One region of the Paraburkholderia sp. MM5496-R1 genome, then DNA from elsewhere that is predicted to be linked to it. Evidence: predicted binding sites of a transcription regulator. Region 1 holds the regulator's gene; the other holds the start of a gene.
What was found. The regulator FNR, encoded in region 1, switches genes on or off when oxygen is low (the NO sensors DNR and NnrR bind a similar motif). The targets are predictions, from matches to a motif close to TTGATNNNNATCAA.
Positions count from the first base shown of each region.

Region 2: the regulator FNR is predicted to act here: its motif matches at 4,684-4,697, upstream of OKW38_RS04915 (basic amino acid/polyamine antiporter).

Region 1 covers NZ_JBNDLT010000001.1:847,737-856,299, reverse strand. Annotated here, with positions in the region: gene OKW38_RS04340 (UxaA family hydrolase) at 1-31, shown strand, start outside; gene OKW38_RS04335 (FAD-binding oxidoreductase) at 256-1,596, shown strand; partial or broken gene OKW38_RS04330 (RNA polymerase sigma factor) at 1,652-1,766, shown strand; gene OKW38_RS04325 (DUF3564 domain-containing protein) at 1,819-2,193, opposite strand; gene OKW38_RS04320 (zinc-dependent alcohol dehydrogenase family protein) at 2,534-3,523, shown strand; gene OKW38_RS04315 (universal stress protein) at 3,682-4,683, shown strand; gene OKW38_RS04310 (universal stress protein) at 4,734-5,204, shown strand; partial or broken gene OKW38_RS04305 (hypothetical protein) at 5,164-5,304, opposite strand; gene OKW38_RS04300 (PAS domain-containing sensor histidine kinase) at 5,238-6,338, opposite strand; gene fnr (fumarate/nitrate reduction transcriptional regulator Fnr) at 6,461-7,243, opposite strand; gene OKW38_RS04290 (response regulator transcription factor) at 7,260-7,667, opposite strand; gene OKW38_RS04285 (universal stress protein) at 7,988-8,449, shown strand; gene OKW38_RS04280 (universal stress protein) at 8,523-8,563, opposite strand, start outside.
Region 2 covers NZ_JBNDLT010000001.1:984,858-993,420, reverse strand. Annotated here, with positions in the region: gene OKW38_RS04930 (MFS transporter) at 1-970, shown strand, start outside; gene OKW38_RS04925 (RcnB family protein) at 1,069-1,404, opposite strand; gene OKW38_RS04920 (arginine deiminase) at 1,814-3,004, opposite strand; gene OKW38_RS04915 (basic amino acid/polyamine antiporter) at 3,130-4,551, opposite strand; gene OKW38_RS04910 (ATP-binding protein) at 5,079-6,422, opposite strand; gene OKW38_RS04905 (response regulator) at 6,419-7,159, opposite strand; gene OKW38_RS04900 (hypothetical protein) at 7,167-7,289, opposite strand; gene OKW38_RS04895 (GFA family protein) at 7,286-7,657, opposite strand; gene OKW38_RS04890 (patatin-like phospholipase family protein) at 8,179-8,563, shown strand, end outside.

The DNA of each region.
Region 1 (8,563 bases):
CGTGCCGTGGCAGGTCGGCGTGGTGACCTGAGCGGGTGCATTGCAGCGACACGACCGAATAGCCGAACGGATCACGCATTGGAGGATGCAATTGGAACGCCGCCTTCATTCAGGCCGCGAGGTGAAGCGCGCGCAGCGGCTCTGCCCGTCTGACGAACTGGAGATATCCGATGCAGCAGGAACCGATCTCCGCGACCCGCGGTAACGAAGCCGTCGCCGCGCTGCGCGCTGCGCGCGGCGCTCGGCGCTGACATCGTGAGCCTGCCGGCCGAATTTGGCGGGCGGCGGTTCGCGGACTGGAGCGGCACGCCATCGACCGATCCGATCGCGCTGATCCGCCCGCGCACGACCGAAGAGGTCGCCACCGCGCTCAGGATCTGCCATCAATTCCGGCAGCCGGTCGTCACGCAAGGCGGCATGACCGGGCACGCGGGCGGTGCCTGCGTGCTTGGGGAGGAGGTCGCGCTGAGCGTCGAGCGGATGAACGGCGTCATCGACATCGATCCGGTCAGCGCGACGATGACCGTGTTCGCGGGCACACCGCTGCAGGTCGTGCAGGAAGCGGCCGATCACGCCGGCTTCATGTTCGCGCTCGACCTCGGCGCGCGCGGCAGTTGCACGATCGGCGGCAACATCGCGACCAATGCGGGCGGCAATCGCGTGATCCGCTACGGGATGATGCGCGACCAGGTGCTCGACGTCGAAGCGGTGCTCGCCGACGGCAGCGTGATCGGCGGCGAGCGCAAGATGATCAAGAACAATACCGGCTACGACCTGCGCAACCTGCTAACGGGCAGCGAGGGCACGCTCGCGGTCATCACGCGCGCGGTGCTGCGCCTGCGGGCCAAGCCGCGCGCGATCTCGACCGCATGGTGCGGCATGCCGGACTACGCGGCGGTGACCACGCTGCTCGGCCGCGCGCAGGAGCGGCTGCCGGCCGGCGTGTCCGCGTTCGAGGTCATGTGGCCAAGCTATTGCGACTTCGTGCGGCAACGCCTGCCCGAACTGCGCGTGCCGCTCGCGAGCGGTCACGCCTACTACGTATTGCTCGAGACTTGCGGCGCGGACCCGGAACGGCAGTCGGCGGCTTTCGAGGAATTCCTCGCCGACATGTTGAACGCCGGCGTGATCGCCGACGCCGCAATCGCGCAATCGGACGCGGACGCCGCGGCGTTCTGGGCGATTCGCGACGCGCCAGCCGAATATCCGCGCCTGATCCCGGGACGCATCTCGTTCGACATCAGCTTCGCGGTCGCGCAGGCGGGCGACGCGGCACAGCGTTGCGACGAGCGGTTGCGCGCGCGCTGGTCGCAAGCGACGATCCTCGTCTATGGGCATCTCGGCGACGGCAATCTGCACGTAGTGGTGCAAGAACCTGGCTGGACCGACGAGGCCATCGACGACGTCAAGCGCGTCGTCTATGAACTGACGGGGGAAATGGGCGGCTCGGTATCGGCCGAGCATGGGATCGGCGAGGAGAAGCTGAGCGTGCTCGGCCTGTCACGCTCGCCGGCCGAACTCGCCGCGATGAAGGCGATCAAGCTCGCGCTCGATCCGCACAATCTCCTGAACCCTGGCAAGGTGATCGCGATGTAGTGTGCGCGGCGCGAATCTGCGTGCGCAGCCACGGCGCTTTCAGCCGCTCGGGAACGCGCGCAGCATGTTGCGCGAGTCGCTTGCTCAGGCACTCGATCTCGCGGAGCGCGACGTGTTCGAATTCGGCGGGGCGCAGCGATCGCATCGTTGCGAGCGTACTAACGAAAATATCCGGCGGCGCGTCATGGCATCGGCGACGCGGTACGCCGGAGCTGTGCCGATTCAGGCGTCTTCGCCGGTTGCGAATACGCCGTTTTCCGGTGCCGTCCGTTCGACGTCGATGCATTGCACGCGCCAGTGGCCGCTCGCGAGGATGCGGCCGAGCTCGGCGCACCACTGCACACGGCCGACCTCGCCTTCGAACGGCCCGTCGAGCTGATTCAGATCGAGTCCCTCGAGCACGCAGACCGGCGCGGAGCTATGCGGCGCGCACACGAGCGTATTGCCGCAATCCATATGCAACGCGCCCCATTCGGGCAACTCGAGCCCGAAATGACCTTCGCGCGACCATTGCCGCGTGTCCTTGTCGAGCCAGAGAATGGCGAAGGCCATCGGGTTGACACGATCGAACGTGTCGAGATGAACAGTCAAACGCATGACATGTCTCCGCAATGTATACAACTGATTCGCATTGCCGACGCCATCGCGCGTCGGCAGCCGGCCCGCTGCGTGCGCATCGAGTCCTTATTGGCTAAGCGCACGCCGAGCACACGAGCAGACAGTTTCGGATTCGCGCAATCACGGCACGTACTCCGGTATCAGGAATAAGATCAGTGTACGGGCGGCGAAACGCCCCTTATTGACTTCGATCAAACGGTCTGCGGCGCGGGCCGATCGCGCGACACAATGGCGCGCCTACGCTGCTGAGAACGGCGCGCGCCTCGCTGTCTGCCATGACGGCAGCTTGTCGCTACCGAAGCATCTGAAGGAGAACCCGATGCGAGCGATGGTGTTCGACGGCAGCTCGGCGACGCTGACCGAGCGGGAAGTGCCTGATCCGCGGCCCGGTGCCGGGGAGATCCTGATCGACGTTCATGCGTGCGGCGTGTGCCGCACGGACCTGCATCTGGTCGACCGCGAGCTCGAGCATCCAAAGCGGCCGGTGATTCCCGGCCACGAAATCGTCGGCGTGGTGGCCGAATTGGGCGCGGGCGTCAGCGGTTTCACGGTGGGCGAGCGGGTCGGCGTGCCGTGGGTCGGGCGCACCTGCGGCCACTGCCGCTACTGTCTGTCCGCCCGCGAAAATCTCTGCGACGACGCTGGCTTCACCGGCTACACGATCGACGGCGGCTACGCCGAGCGCACGGTCGCCGACAGCCGCTACTGCTTTCATCTGCCGCCGCACTACAGCGATGTCGAGGCCGCGCCGCTGCTGTGCGCGGGTCTGATCGGCTATCGCACGTTGAGCATGGCGGGCGACGCCGAACGGATCGGCATCTACGGTTTCGGCGCGGCCGCGCATCTCGTCGCGCAGGTGGCGCGTCACCAGCAGCGCACCGTCTATGCGTTCACGCGTCCCGGCGACCACGCGGCCCAGCAACTCGCGCTGCGCCTCGGCGCGGCATGGGCCGGCGGCAGCGACGAGGCACCGCCCGGCGAACTCGACGCCGCGCTGCTGTTCGCGCCGGTCGGCGCACTGGTGCCGCTGGCGTTGCAGGCGGTCGCGAAAGGTGGCGTGGTGGTGTGCGGCGGCATTCATATGAGCGACATTCCGTCGTTCCCGTACGCGTTTCTGTGGGGCGAGCGGCGCGTGGTGTCGGTCGCGAATCTGACCCGCGACGATGGGCTTCAGTTCATGCGCAGCGCCGCCGAGACGCAGCTCGCGATCGAGACCACGACTTACGCGTTGCGCGACGCGAACCGCGCGCTCGACGATCTGCGCAACGGCAACCTGACCGGCGCGGCCGTGCTCGCGGTCCGCCCGTGATCCGCTAGCGAGCCGTTGGCGCTTGATACAGATCAAGCCGCGCGCCGCGTCGGCGTTCATCATGTAAGCGCGAACCGTTGGCGTCCCCGTCACGGGCCGAGGTGTGAAGCGACGCGGTTGACGCGCCGCCTCGCGGTGCGACGATCCGAGGAGAGCCGATGAACACTGCTGCCGGGCGCAACACCTTCCACCGCGTGATGATCGCGTCCGCGGGCGGCAGCGGACTGCCGCTCGGCACGCGCGTCGCCCGGCAGTTGGTCGCGGCGGATGCGCGCTTTCGTCTCGTCGATATCGTTTGCAATCCTGCCGCGCTTTATCCGACGCTGATGCTCAGCTATCCGGACTGGTGCGAGGCGCATCGCGCGATGCTGCACGGCGCGCAGGCCGCGCTGCGCGACGCGGTGATCGCGTTGCACGGCGTCGTCGCGGCGACCGACGCCGAGATCGTCGATCTCACCGCGCTGCATCAGGGCGCGGCCGAAGCGCTCGCCCACACGGCGACGCAATGGGACGCGGATCTGGTCGCGGTGGCCGCGCATCCGCGTGAACATCGCTGGGACAGCCGTATCGATCCCGAGGAACTGGTCGCGTCGATCGGGCGTCCGGTGCTGTACATGCCGGCGAGGTCGACCGACGCGAGCGATGCCTCGGCGGTGAGCCGCGTGCTGGTCGCGATCGATGGCAGCGACACCGCGCTCGACGCGCTGCGCACCGCGCTCGCGGTAGCGCCGCCCGACGCGCGCATCAAGGTCGTCTACGCGGCCGACGACCGCTTCGCGTGGTGCGAATGGCTGCCGTTCGAAGTCGTGTCGCAGCATCGAATCGATGTCTTGCGGCGCGGCGCGGCGATGCTCGAACAAAGCCGGCGCGCGGCCGAAACCGCGTTGCTCGAGTTCGACGATGATTGCGGCGATGCGTCGAGCGCGATTCTCGACGAAGCGCAACGCTGGCACGCGGACCTGATCGTGATGGGTTCGCACGGCATGCGCGGCGCGCCGCACCCTTTGCCGGGGCACGTGACGTCGCGCACGCTGCGCGACGCGGCGTGTCCCGTGCTCGTGTGTCCGCGCGGCGCGTCGTCGTTGCGGGCGGACGACGTGCCGCACGGCGAGTGGCGGGAGCCGTATCTGGGCAGTCCGGGCGGGCCCTTTTATCTGTAGCAGGGGCGCGCCACGCGCGTTGACAAATCCAACCTCAGTGGAGAATCGGCATGTACCAACATATCCTCGTCGCGCTAGACGGCAGTACTTTCTCGAAACGCGCGCTGAAAGAAGCGGTGAATCTCGCCGCGTTGACGAAGGGCGTCGTGCATCCAGTTTATGTGGTCGACAAGACGCCGCTCTTTTCCTATGCCGGCTATTACGACCCGCTCACGCTCGTCGAAGCCTTGCGCCAGGACGGCCAATTGGTGCTGGAGGAGGCCGAACAGGCCTGCGCCGCCGCCGATGTGCCTTGCCGCCCTGAAATGATCGAGTCGGAGAGCCTGTCCGACGACGTCGCCGCGATCGTGCTGCGCCACGGCGAGCAGATCCACGCCGATCTGCTTGTGCTGGGCACGCATGGGCGACGCGGCGTGCGGCGCCTCGTGATCGGCAGCGTGGCGGAGCGGGTGCTGCGTTTCTCGACCTGTCCGGTGCTGCTCATGCGCGAGCCAAGCACCGAGGATGCGCCAGCAGAGTAACCCGCGACAGCGGGGCGCGGCAGCGCGTGAGCATTACGCGAGCGCGTCGGCCGGTATCTGGATCGAGATCCTGAAGCCATGGCCCGGCGAGCTGGTGAACGACACGTTGCCGCGCAACTGCCGCACGCGTTCGCGAATGCCGAGCAAACCGAATGAATCTGTTCCCTGCGACCGATCCAGCGCGACACCCACGCCGTCATCCTCGATATCGAGCGATACGATGGGGTCCGCGCAGGTCATGTCGATGCGTACGCGGCTGGCCTTGGCGTGCCGCGCGACGTTCGTCAACGCCTCCTGAACGATGCGAAACAGCGCCGTCGCCGCGAATTCGCCGCACACCGGCTCGGCCGGTTCGAGATGCACGCTCGAGCGCACGTCGTAGCGTTTCGTGAAGTCTTCGGCCAGCCAGTCGAGCGCGGCGGCGAGCCCGAGGTCGTCGAGCAGCGGGGGCCGCAGATCGGCGGCGATACGCCGCAGCGAAGCGGCCATCCAGTCGATCTGCTTTTGCAGTTCATGCGTCTGCGCGGCCAGCGGCTCGGTGTCGGCCTGGCTTTTCAGCTTCGCTTCGAGCAGCGCGACGCTCATTTTCAGCGCGGTCAGCCGTTGGCCGAGATCGTCGTGCAGTTCGCGCGCCATACGTTTCTGCTCGTTTTCGCGGGCGATCTGCACGTGGGTGGATACCTGATCCGCGCGTTCGAGTTCCGCGAGGCGCATACGTTCGGTCAGGTCGCGCGTGATCTTGGCGAAGCCGAGCAGCGCGCCCGACGCGTCGTGCACGGCGGAAACGACCACGTTGGCCCAGAAACGCGAGCCGTCGCGACGTACGCGCCAGCCCTCGTCCTCGGTGCGGCCTACGGCTGCGGCGATTTCCAGTTCGCGGGCGGGCTTGCCGGCCGCGATGTCTTCCGGGGTATAGAACTTCGAGAAATGCTGGCCGATGATTTCTTCGGGCGTGTAGCCCTTGATGCGCTGTGCGCCGGGATTCCAACTGGTCACGCGGCCGGACACGTCGAGCATGAAGATCGCATAGTCCTGAACCGCATCGATCAACATGAAATAGCGATCCTCGACGGGCACGTCCGACACGGACGCCGCACTGGTGAAGCAGGAAGACTCGCCGCTCGACAGACCTATCGCTCCTCCGGGTGGTCACGCAAGGTCGCGCACCGCAACGCACCGAGTTATATCAGTTCGGGAGCGCTTGTTCCACCCCGCACGTCCCGCGAACGAACGTGAGGCGAGCGACGCGTCGGCGTTCAAACCCGAGCCAGTCCTTCCGCGTCTTCGATGCGGATCGTTTTGCCGTTCGCCTTGACGAGGCGCTCGCGCTGGAACTTCGAGAACATCCGGCTCACCGTTTCGAGCTTCATGCCCAGAAAGCAGCCGATTTCCTCGCGGGTCATGCGCAAATGAAACTCCGCCGCGGAAAAGCCGCGCGCCTTGAAGCGCTTCGACAGATTCAGCAGAAACGTCGCGACGCGCTGTTCGGCGCTCATCGTGCCGAGCAGCATCATCTGGCTCGATTCGCGCACGATCTCGCTGCTCATCATCTGGTAGATGTGATGCTGCATCGGCTTCATCTCGCGACAGATCGCCTCGAGCTGCGCGAACGGAATGATGCACACGACGCTGTCTTCGAGCGCGATCGCATCGCAATTCTGCTTGCCCTCGCCGATGCCGTCGAAGCCGAGCGAGTCGCCGGCGATCTGGAAGCCAGTCACGTGCTCGCGGCCGTCGCGATGCATGACCACGGTCTTGAACGATCCGGCACGGATCGCGTAGATGCTTTGAAACGCGTCGCCCGCGCGATACAGCGCATCACCGCGTTTGATCGAGCGCGTCGAGCAGATCAACGTGTCGAGTCGGCTCAGTTCGTCGGATGTCAGCTCGGGCGGCATGCAGATCGCGCGCATCGCGCAGGTGGAGCAGCGCGGCACGGCGTAGCGTGTGGCCGCGGTGCGTGGCACGACGTGGATCGGTACGACGTGCGAACTGCGGGGCGCGTCGTGGCGGGGTTCACAGACTGCGGCAACTTGCATGATCTGCTCCTGGCGGTCAGGCCGGATGCGCACGACGCGCATAGGCAATCGCTTCGATGGCACGGCAGGCGAGTTCGAACTCCGAGGTCTTGTCGAAGCAGAAGTCGGCGCCCGCCGCTTCGCACGCTCGGCGAAACGCCGTCGTGCAATGATTGGTCAACACGATGCTGACGATGGACGGCCGCACCCGCGACAGCGCCGCGAGCAGCAGCAGATTGGTCTTGCCCGAGAAGCACGGGTCCAGCACCGCGACATCGGCGCGACTCGCGACGATGTCGTCGAACGTGTGCTCGACGCCGGCGGACTCGCCGGCGATTTCGATGCCGGGAATCAGCGCGATCAGGCAAGCAAGCCGGCGCCGGACCTCGGTCGCATCGTCGACGAGGAAGACTCTCGATAAGGTGGCTGGCGGAGCGGTGTCCATACCGACCAGTATTGGCGACCTCATCTCAGAAATATATCGGCGGGGATTTAAGCGGCGCTAGGAGTTCGGGTAATGTTGTAGGAATATTCCTAGTGCATGGCTGGCGATGGGGTATGTAGCCGAGTGCGAGTACACGGCTACTTTCGACGTGACGGCTTCGAAGGTCGCAGGCATGCAGTTGATTAAGTAATCACGGAACAAGCCGATAAAGACCCATTGACCTGCGTCAAGCCGCGCGGCGGCGCGCGCTTCACACTGTCGGCGCGGACACGCGACGGCACCGCTTCGGTTCATGCCAGCGCTTTCACAGGGAGTCCAACATGTATGCACGAATTCTGGTTGCGCTCGACGACAGTCCCAGCGCGCAGCGCGCCTTTGCCGAGGCGCTGAAGCTCGCGAAGCTGACGGGCGCCACACTCGAAGCCTGCTGCGTGGTAGGGCACGGCAAGTGGTCGGACAATGCCGATGTGGCTTTCGAGCCGGAACCGGCGGCCGCGGCGCAAGAATTCGCCAGCCGCGCGCTCGATGCGCCGCGCGAGCTGATGCGCGAGGCGCAGGTGCCCGGCGGCGTGCGGGTGATCGACGCGTACGCCGAAAGCGTGTCCGCGGTGCTCGCGCGCGTCGCCGACGAAATCGAAGCCGATCTGATCGTGATGGGCACGCACGGCCGCCACGGCGTGCAGCGCTTTCTGCTCGGCAGCGTCGCGGAGTCGCTCGTGCGTGCGACCGACAAGCCGGTGCTGATCGTGCGGCATGACGAACCCGGGCACGCGCGGCCCTGAAGCGCCGCGTCGCGCAGCCGTGGCGCGATCGCGTGGGAGCGGCCGCGCAGCAGCCTGGTTTTCGCGGCTCAGCTCAGGTGAGTTCGTTTTCGGCGCAGGCCGGGACTGACCGAT
Region 2 (8,563 bases), 140 kb from region 1:
GCTCGCGCTGTTCTCGCTCGGCGCGGGGATGCTCGGGTTCACGCACAGCTTCGTCGAATTCGCGGCGGTGCGCTTTATCAGTTCGCTCGGCATTGGCTGCATGGTGCTGGTCACCACGCTCGTAGCCGAATATGTGCCGACCGAACGGCGCTCGCTGGTACTCGGCATGCTGCAAACCGGCATTTCGGCCGGCTATATCGTCGTGATCGCACTCAGCAACTGGATCCTACCGCAGTACGGCTGGCGCACGCTGTACTACGTGTCTGCCGTGCCGGTGCTGCTCGCATTCGTGATCAAGTTCGCGGTGCCCGAACCGGCGGCATGGCTCGCGAGCCGGGCTGCCGACCGTGCGAGCAAAACGCGGCTCGTCGACAATCGCTACGCGCAGATTTTCCGCGACCGCCAGGCGCGCACGATGTTCATCCTGTGGACCTTCGCGTCGACCTTCGTGCTGTCCGGCTTTTACGGCCTGAACAACTGGCTGCCGACGTATCTCGAGAAGGAATTGCACATCAAGTTCAGCTCGCTGACCGGCTATATGATCGGCACATACGTGGTCGCCTTCATCGGCAAGATCTTCGCGGGCTGGCTCGGTGACCGCTGGAGCCGGCGCGGCGTGTACGTGCTCGGCTGTATCGGTGCGGCGGTCTTTCTGCCCGTGATCATTTTCTGGCACACCCACGACAACATTTCCACGCTGATGCTTGTCTTCGGCTTTCTGTACGGCGTGCCACTCGGCACGATCGGCACATTCATGTCGGAGAGTTTTGCGACGTCGGTGCGCGGCACCGCGGTGGGCGGCTCGTATAATCTCGGGCGCTTCTGTTCGGGGGCGGCGCCGATCGTCATCGGTTTTATCGCGACGCAGTTCTCGATCGGACTTGGCTTTCTCGTGGTCGGCGCGGTGTTCTTTTTGAGCGGCGTGACTGCATTGTTCGTTCCCGACCGGCTATACGACACGCAGCATTAAATCGACGCGAAAATGACGAAATCATGTCGTGTCGATGAATGGCCCAGGTTCCGGCGCTAAAACTGGTCGCCGGATAGCCCGGGCACCACGAGGAAGCATTACTGCGTTCCGGCGACAATGTCTGAAATGGTCCAGTTGTTCGTCGTTACGAGCACATAGTCGCCATTGACACCCAGCCATTTGTGCCCGCGCGGCGGCGCATTGAGGCCATGTCCGCGCCAGTCGTCCATCATGAAGTTGTAGTTACGGTATTCGGCCGGCACACGTTGACCTTTATGCCAGTCACGGTGCGGAATCGTCGGCATCACCTGCTGACGGCCCGTACCGGCCATCTGGCCGCCGCCCTGGTCCTTCATGGGCCCAGCCGCAATCGCGAGCGCGGACATACCGGCAAACGACAAGGCGACGAGTTGCGCAACAAAGCGATTATTCATATTCGAACCTCCGTGCGGTGGATGAAAGCTCCGAGCATTCACGCGATTGACGTGAAAAGTGATCGTCCAGCTACTCGCAGATTCATTAACTCGAACTTCATTGCAGCGATCGCTGGTCTATCGAATGTAATCCTTGCAAATCGCGAGATATCAAATTCGATAATTCAGGCGCGAAGTCGTTAAAAAGTATAGTAAAAGGAAGTTCGACTTCAAGCCGGACCTGCCCACCACTACCGCGTGCGTCAACCCGGCGATTAGCGGGGCGATTCGATTCGTCGCGTCGATCGTCTGGACGGATCGCGCCGTTCCTGGCGGCGGCGGACGCGCGCGCGGCGCTGTCGCCCGCTCGCCACTTCAGCGAGCGGGCGACACTTTGCCAGTCACCGGCCAGATTGATTCGCTTGACTGATCAATAGTCGACCGCATCGCGGATGATCGGGCAGGTCATGCAGTGACCGCCGCCACGTCCACGGCCCAGCTCCGCACCGACGATCGTAATCACCTCGATGCCCTGCTTGCGCAACAGCGTGTTCGTGTACGTGTTGCGGTCGTATGCATAGACGACGCCCGGGGCCGCGCACACGAGGTTCGCACCGCTATCCCACTGCGTGCGCTCGCGTTGATAGTCGCTGCCGCCCGCCTCGACCACGCGCAGATGCTTCAGCCCGAGCGCCTCGGCGACGACGTCGGTGAACGGCTTGTTTTCGGCGTGCAACTCGACGCCGCTCGGATGGCTGCTCGGCCGATACGAATAGGTGCGCGTCTTCGCCATGAAGTCCGGGGCGACCAGTACGCAATCGCGATCGGCGAACGTGAACACGGTATCGAGGTGCATTGCCGCGCGAATCTTCGGCATCGCCGCGACGATCACGCGCTCGGCCGCGCCCTTCTTGAACAGCATTGCAGCCAGTTGACTGATGGCCTGCCGCGAGGTGCGCTCGCTCATGCCGATCAGCACGACGCCCTTGCCGATCGGCATCACATCGCCGCCTTCCAGCGTGGCGAGACCGTGGTCCTGAGTCGGGTCGCCCCACCACACGTTGACCTTGCCCGCGAAATCGGGGTGGAACTTGTAGATCGCCGTAGTCAGGATCGTCTCCTCGTGGCGGGCCGGCCAGTACAGCGCATTCAGCGTGACGCCGCCATAGATCCAGCACGTCGTGTCGCGCGTGTACAGCGTGTTCGGCAGCGGCGGCAGCAGATATTCGGTGCCGCCCGCCGCTTCTTTCGCGACCTCCAGCGCCTTGCCGCCATGCGCTTCCGGGAAGTCGTGAGTGGATAGCCCGCCAATCAGCGTTTCGGCCAGCTTGCGATTGTCGAGCCCTTCCAGATAGCTTCTCAATTCATCGATAAAGCCGAGGCCGACCTGATTCGGCACCACCTGGTTGTCGAGAATCCACTTCTTGCCTTCGGGCACCGCGACCGTTTCGGCGAGCAGATTGTGCATCTCCACCACTTCGACGCCGCGGTCGCGCAGCTTCGTGACGAAGTCGAAGTGGTCGCGCTTCGCGTTCTCGACCCACAGTACGTCGTCGAACAGCAGTTCATCGCAATTGCTCGGGGTAAGACGCTGATGCGCGAGCCCCGGTGCGCAGACCATCACTTTGCGCAGCTGCCCGACTTCAGAGTAGACACCCAATTCACCCGCTTTCGCGTCCGTGTTCGCCATGATGATCTCCTGAATGCCAATGTTGGCCCGCTCTGTTCAATCGGATTTCATTAAAGCTAAATCGCGATCCTTCCGGTTACGAGGCCATAGATGCCGATGATCGCGCCAATGATCGCAACGATAAAAATGATCCAGTCGGAAACGATGAAGACATTCTTGTTCTGCTCGCGCCGAGCCCAGATATAAAGCGCCGTTCCTGGCGCATACAGCACGGCGGAAAGCAGAATGAATTTCAGGCCACCCGCCCAGATCATGAAGACCGTATAGATCGAGGCGATTGCGGCCATGATGAAGTCACGCCGGCGCTCGTCGGCGCGCACGTCGTAACCGTCGCCGCGATTCGCGTTCATGCAGCCGAACGCCGCGACGAAGAGGTACGGAATCAACGACATCGCGCTCGTCAGATTCAGCATCAGCGCGAACGCATCGCGCGAGAAGTAGGTGCTGATGACGAGCAGCTGCACCACGATGTTGGTCAGCCACAATGCATTGGCAGGTACCTTGTTGGCGTTTTCCCTCGCGAATACGGCGGGCATGTCTTCGGTCTTTGCCGCCGTGAACAACACTTCGGCGCAGATCAGCGACCAGGCGAGATAAGCGCCCAGTACCGAAATCAGCAAACCTATGCTGACGAAAACCGCGCCCCAATGACCGACCACCGCTTCGAGCACCGCCGCCATCGACGGCTGCCGCATGGCCGCGATGTCGGCGCGCTGAAGCACTGCGTAAGGCAGCATCGTCACGAGCACCATCAGCGAGGTCACGACGACGAAGCCGAGAATCGTCGACTGGCCGACATCGGAGCGCTTCTTCGCATAACGGGAATAAACGCTCGCCCCTTCGATACCGATGAACACGAACACCGTGACCAGCATCGTGGCCCGCACCTGCTCGAGGATATTGCCTTCGAGTCCTCCGCCGTAGAGGTTGGCCTGGAACAGGTCCAACCGGAAGCCGAAGATCAGGATCACGATGAACACCAGAATCGGAATGATCTTGGCGATCGTGACGATACTGTTGATGAAGGCCGCCTGCTGCACGCCCTGCAGGATCATGAAATGAAATAGCCAGATGCCGATCGATGCAACGACGATCGCAACGACCGTATTGCCGTCGCCGAACACGGGAAAAAACGCGCCGAGTGTCGACTTGATCAGCACCCAGTAAGAAACGTTGCCGATACAGCTACCGATCCAATAGCCAAATGCGGAGAGAAAGCCCGGATAGTCGCCAAAGCCCGCTTTCGCATACGCAAACACGCCGGCGTCCAGTTCGGGTTTTCGTTCCGCCAGCGCCTGAAATACACGGGCCAGCATATACATGCCCGTGCCCGCAATCAGCCAGGCAATCACGGCGCCCACCGGACCGGTGGCGTTGGCAAAAGTGCGCGGCAGGGAAAAGATCCCGGCTCCGACCATGCCGCCCACCACCATCCCGGTGAGTTGCATTTTTGACATCTTTTGTGGAGTGGACGCCATTCGGATTCCTTTTAGTTACCTTTTTAACAAGGATCTTTAATCAGATTCGAACGAAACGTGTCTCTCGGCCAATCTTGCTGTTGATCAGCCGCGCTACTCTGCAACCACCACACGAAAAGAATGGTCTGTCCATTGGCGTTTGTCAATTTATCGAAGACAAGGTAACGGACTGTGGCTCGCTATGCGATCGAATCCATCGATGCTGCGTTGCCGAATCTGGTTGAATTTGCGAATTAACCATTCACCACGCATCTGAATCGCTCGCATCGATAAGTCGCTTTGAATATCGATGATTTAACAATGATGCGACCTGCCGCATCACCGCCGCGGTTTTCTCAAATGATGGGGAATCGCTGAAGCGAGCTGAACCGGTGATCGTTCAGAACTACTGAGAAGCACCAGAACCACGGCTCGAAATGGCGCGCGGGGGTCATTAAGAGTCCAAACCCAATGACGATTTCATAATGGCGGGCTTTGTGAATTTTTCTGACGGAATCGTCTGCGTGTCCGCGCCGCAAGAGGTCCAACTATGACTCGCGCAACTTCCTCAACGTCAGCCGCGCTTCGAGACCGCCGCCGACGCGGTTGTGCAGCGTGAGCGTCGCATCCATCGCGAGCGCGAGTTGCCGCGCGATCGCGAGCCCCAGCCCCGTGCCGCCCGTTTGACGATTGCGCGACCCTTCGAGCCGCACGAACGGCTCGAACACCGTCTCCAGCGACTCGACCGGAATGCCGGGACCGCGATCGAGCACCGACACGGTAGCCTCGCCATCGTGCAACGCCCCGATATCGATTTGCGCGGCGCCGCCGTACCTCAGCGCGTTATCGACCAGATTGCCAACGATTCGCTTCAACGCCTGCGGACGCATCGTCAGCGACTGGCCGAAGTGGCCCTGCAGTGACACTTGCTGACCCGCGTCGACGTAATCGCACACCAGGCTGTCGAACAGTGCATCGGGATCGATGCGGCGCGGCACCTCGGTCGTGCCATGCATCGTGCGCGCATAGGTGACCCCTTCCTTGACCAGCGCCTCCATTTCCTGCAGATCCTGGCGCAGCTTTGCGGCCTCGCTGTCGTTGTCCATCGTGTCGACACGCAGACGCATGCGCGTGATCGGCGTCTGCAAATCATGCGAAATCGCCGCGAGAATCTGCATGCGCTCGGTCATGTACGTGGCGATCCGGTCCTGCATCGCGTTGAACGCGCGCGCGGCGCGCGCCACTTCGGACGGACCGGCTTCGCGCAGACGCGCGGCCTTCAGGTCGGGGCCGAGCGTGTCGGCCGCGACTGCGAGCTGATTGAGCGGGCGCGTCGCGAGCCGTACCGCCAGCCAGCAGCAGGCCGCGAGCACGAGCAGCTGCAGCGTCAGCACGAGCGGCAGCCAGCGCGACAACGGGGCGCCGGGCATTGGCCGCAGGTCGATGGTGAGCGGCGTGCCGTCGCTCAGTTTCAGGTGCACCTGCAGACGCTCGCGATCGCCCGGCACTGCGTTGACGGTCAACGGATAACGCGTGCCGATGCCATCGCCGATCGACTGCGCGACGCGCGCCGACAGGCTCGCGTCGACCGGGGTGCCTGGCACGCCCGGGCCGAGCACGAACTCATAGCTGCGCCGCGCGAGCCGCGGCAGCCACTGGGCGCGCTCGTCGGGCGGCAGATGATCGAGCAGCGCGACCGAGCTCGCCACCTCGCGCTCGATGTAGCCCATCATGATGTTGGTCATCGTCTGGTCGCGCTCGGTCATCGTGAGCCAGAACGACAGCGCCTGCGCAAGCGCGAGCCCGACGAACAAAATCACCGCGAGCCGCGCGAACAGCGTGCGCGGCCAATGCGGCCAGCGCAGCAACGACGGTGATGGAGATGCGCTCATTGCGGATCTCCGATCGCGGTCACGGCCGCTGAAAACACATAGCCCTCGCTGCGCAGCGTCTTGATGTAGCGCGGCTCGCGCGCGCCGTCCCGCAGGCGTTGACGCAGGCGGCTCACCATCAGATCGATCGAGCGGTCGAACGGATCGGCCTGGCGTCCCTGGGTGAGGTTCAGCAACTGATCGCGCGTGAGCACGCGCTGCGGATGATCGAGAAACACACGCAACAGACGGTACTCCGCGCCGCTCAACGCCACCTCGGTTCCGTCCGCGTCGAGCAGATGGCGCGCGGTCGTGTCGAGCCGCCAGTCGCCGAAGCACAGCATCGGCGCCGACTCCGTCACCTCCATGCCGGGCGGCAGCATGCGCGCGCGGCGCAGCACCGAACGGATTCGCGCGAGCAACTCGCGTGCGGCGAACGGTTTGGTCAGGTAATCGTCGGCGCCCATTTCGAGGCCGACGATCCGGTCCGCTTCCTCGCTGCGCGCCGTCAGCATCAGGATCGGCACCGTGCGGAACTTGCCCGCGCGCAACTCACGGCACAGCAGGAGGCCGTCTTCGCCGGGCAGCATCAGGTCGAGCACGATCAGGTCGGGCGCGCCGTTCTCGAGCGCGGCGCGCATCTGGCGGCCATTGGCCGCGAGCGAGACACGCACGCCGTTTTTCTCGAGGTATCCCGCGAGCAGTTCACGGATACCGCGATCGTCATCGACGATCAGTACGTGGTCGGAGGTTTCCATCGACGGATTATCTGCTGCGGCGTTTGAGTTGCGCGCCGCTCGACTGGATCAATGAACACTGCAACGGATGCGCGAGTTCGGCCGCGAAGCCGCCCGCGACGAACACAGCGATGGCAAACAGGCGTTTCATGCGTCCTCCAGCACGGAAAGACTCGCGCCATCGGCCACGCCGGCTTCGAGCGCGTAAGGATCGACCCCGTCGAGGCAGCCAATATTGACGCGCCATTGCTGCGGATCCTTGCGCGTCTGATGAAAAGGATAGATGCCGCAATGCTTGCAGAAGTAGTGTTTCGCGACCTTCGTGTTGAACTGGTATAGCGTCAGCGAATCCTCGCCACTCAGAATCTTCAACTGACTGGCGGGAAAGAGCGGCGTCATCAGCGCGCCCTTGCGGCGGCACAGGCTGCAGTTGCAACGACCAGCCGGAACGATTTCGGTGCGAACTTCGAACTTGACGGCCCCGCAGTGGCAGGACCCTTGCAGCAACCCGGCGTTCATGATGCTCTCCGTGATTTGACGATGCCTGCTTTATAGCCCGGTTCATCAGTCGAATTATGTCGTAATGTATCCGGCGGCCGAGACGATACATTACATTGCAATACGCCGCGGCGATTAGCGCAAGGCGAAACAGCGAAGATATACACGCGAGTTAGCATTTAAGCGGCACGACGGGGCGCGCCGGCCGGCCTCCTTACACGCTGTTTTTGACCTCGGCGTGACCAATCGGCTTTTCTATATTCCGCTTGAATGGCCGGCATTGCCAGGCACAATCGCGCGTGACCAGCAAGCGGGCGATGACGGCCACGAGCCGGTTGCCCGCAAGCTCTGTGAATCAAGTTGAATACGCTTGACTTTTAGTCACCGGCCACTTCCAATACCAATGGTGCAGTGCGATGTTTCGCCTTTGAAACACGCCTCACCTCATTCGGTAGTTCACAGCATTGGCCAGCAGTTCATTCGTCCGCCGTGCATGCGGCGTCAGCTCGCGAAATGGAGCACTCCTCACTACCGGAGTCGTCTTGGCTGCAACAAAAAACCAACCCACCCACCGCGAACCCGCCCTTATCGACCTCGCATTGCAAGGCGGCGGATCGCACGGTGCTTTTACATGGGGCGTCCTCGACCGTTTGCTCGAAGAGTCGTGGCTGCGGATCGAAGGAATATCGGGTACGTCGGCTGGCGCGATGAACGCCGCGGTGCTGGTGAGCGGCTATCAGGCAGACGGCGCGGCCGGCGCGCGCGCCGCGCTCGAAGCCTTCTGGCGGCGAGTGTTCGAAGCATCGGTGTACAGCCCGTTTCGCCGAACCCCGTTCGACGTGTTGATGGGCCGCTGGACGCTCGACTACTCGCCGCTCTTCATCGCGATGGACCTCGCGGCGCGCGTGTTTTCTCCCTACGACCTGA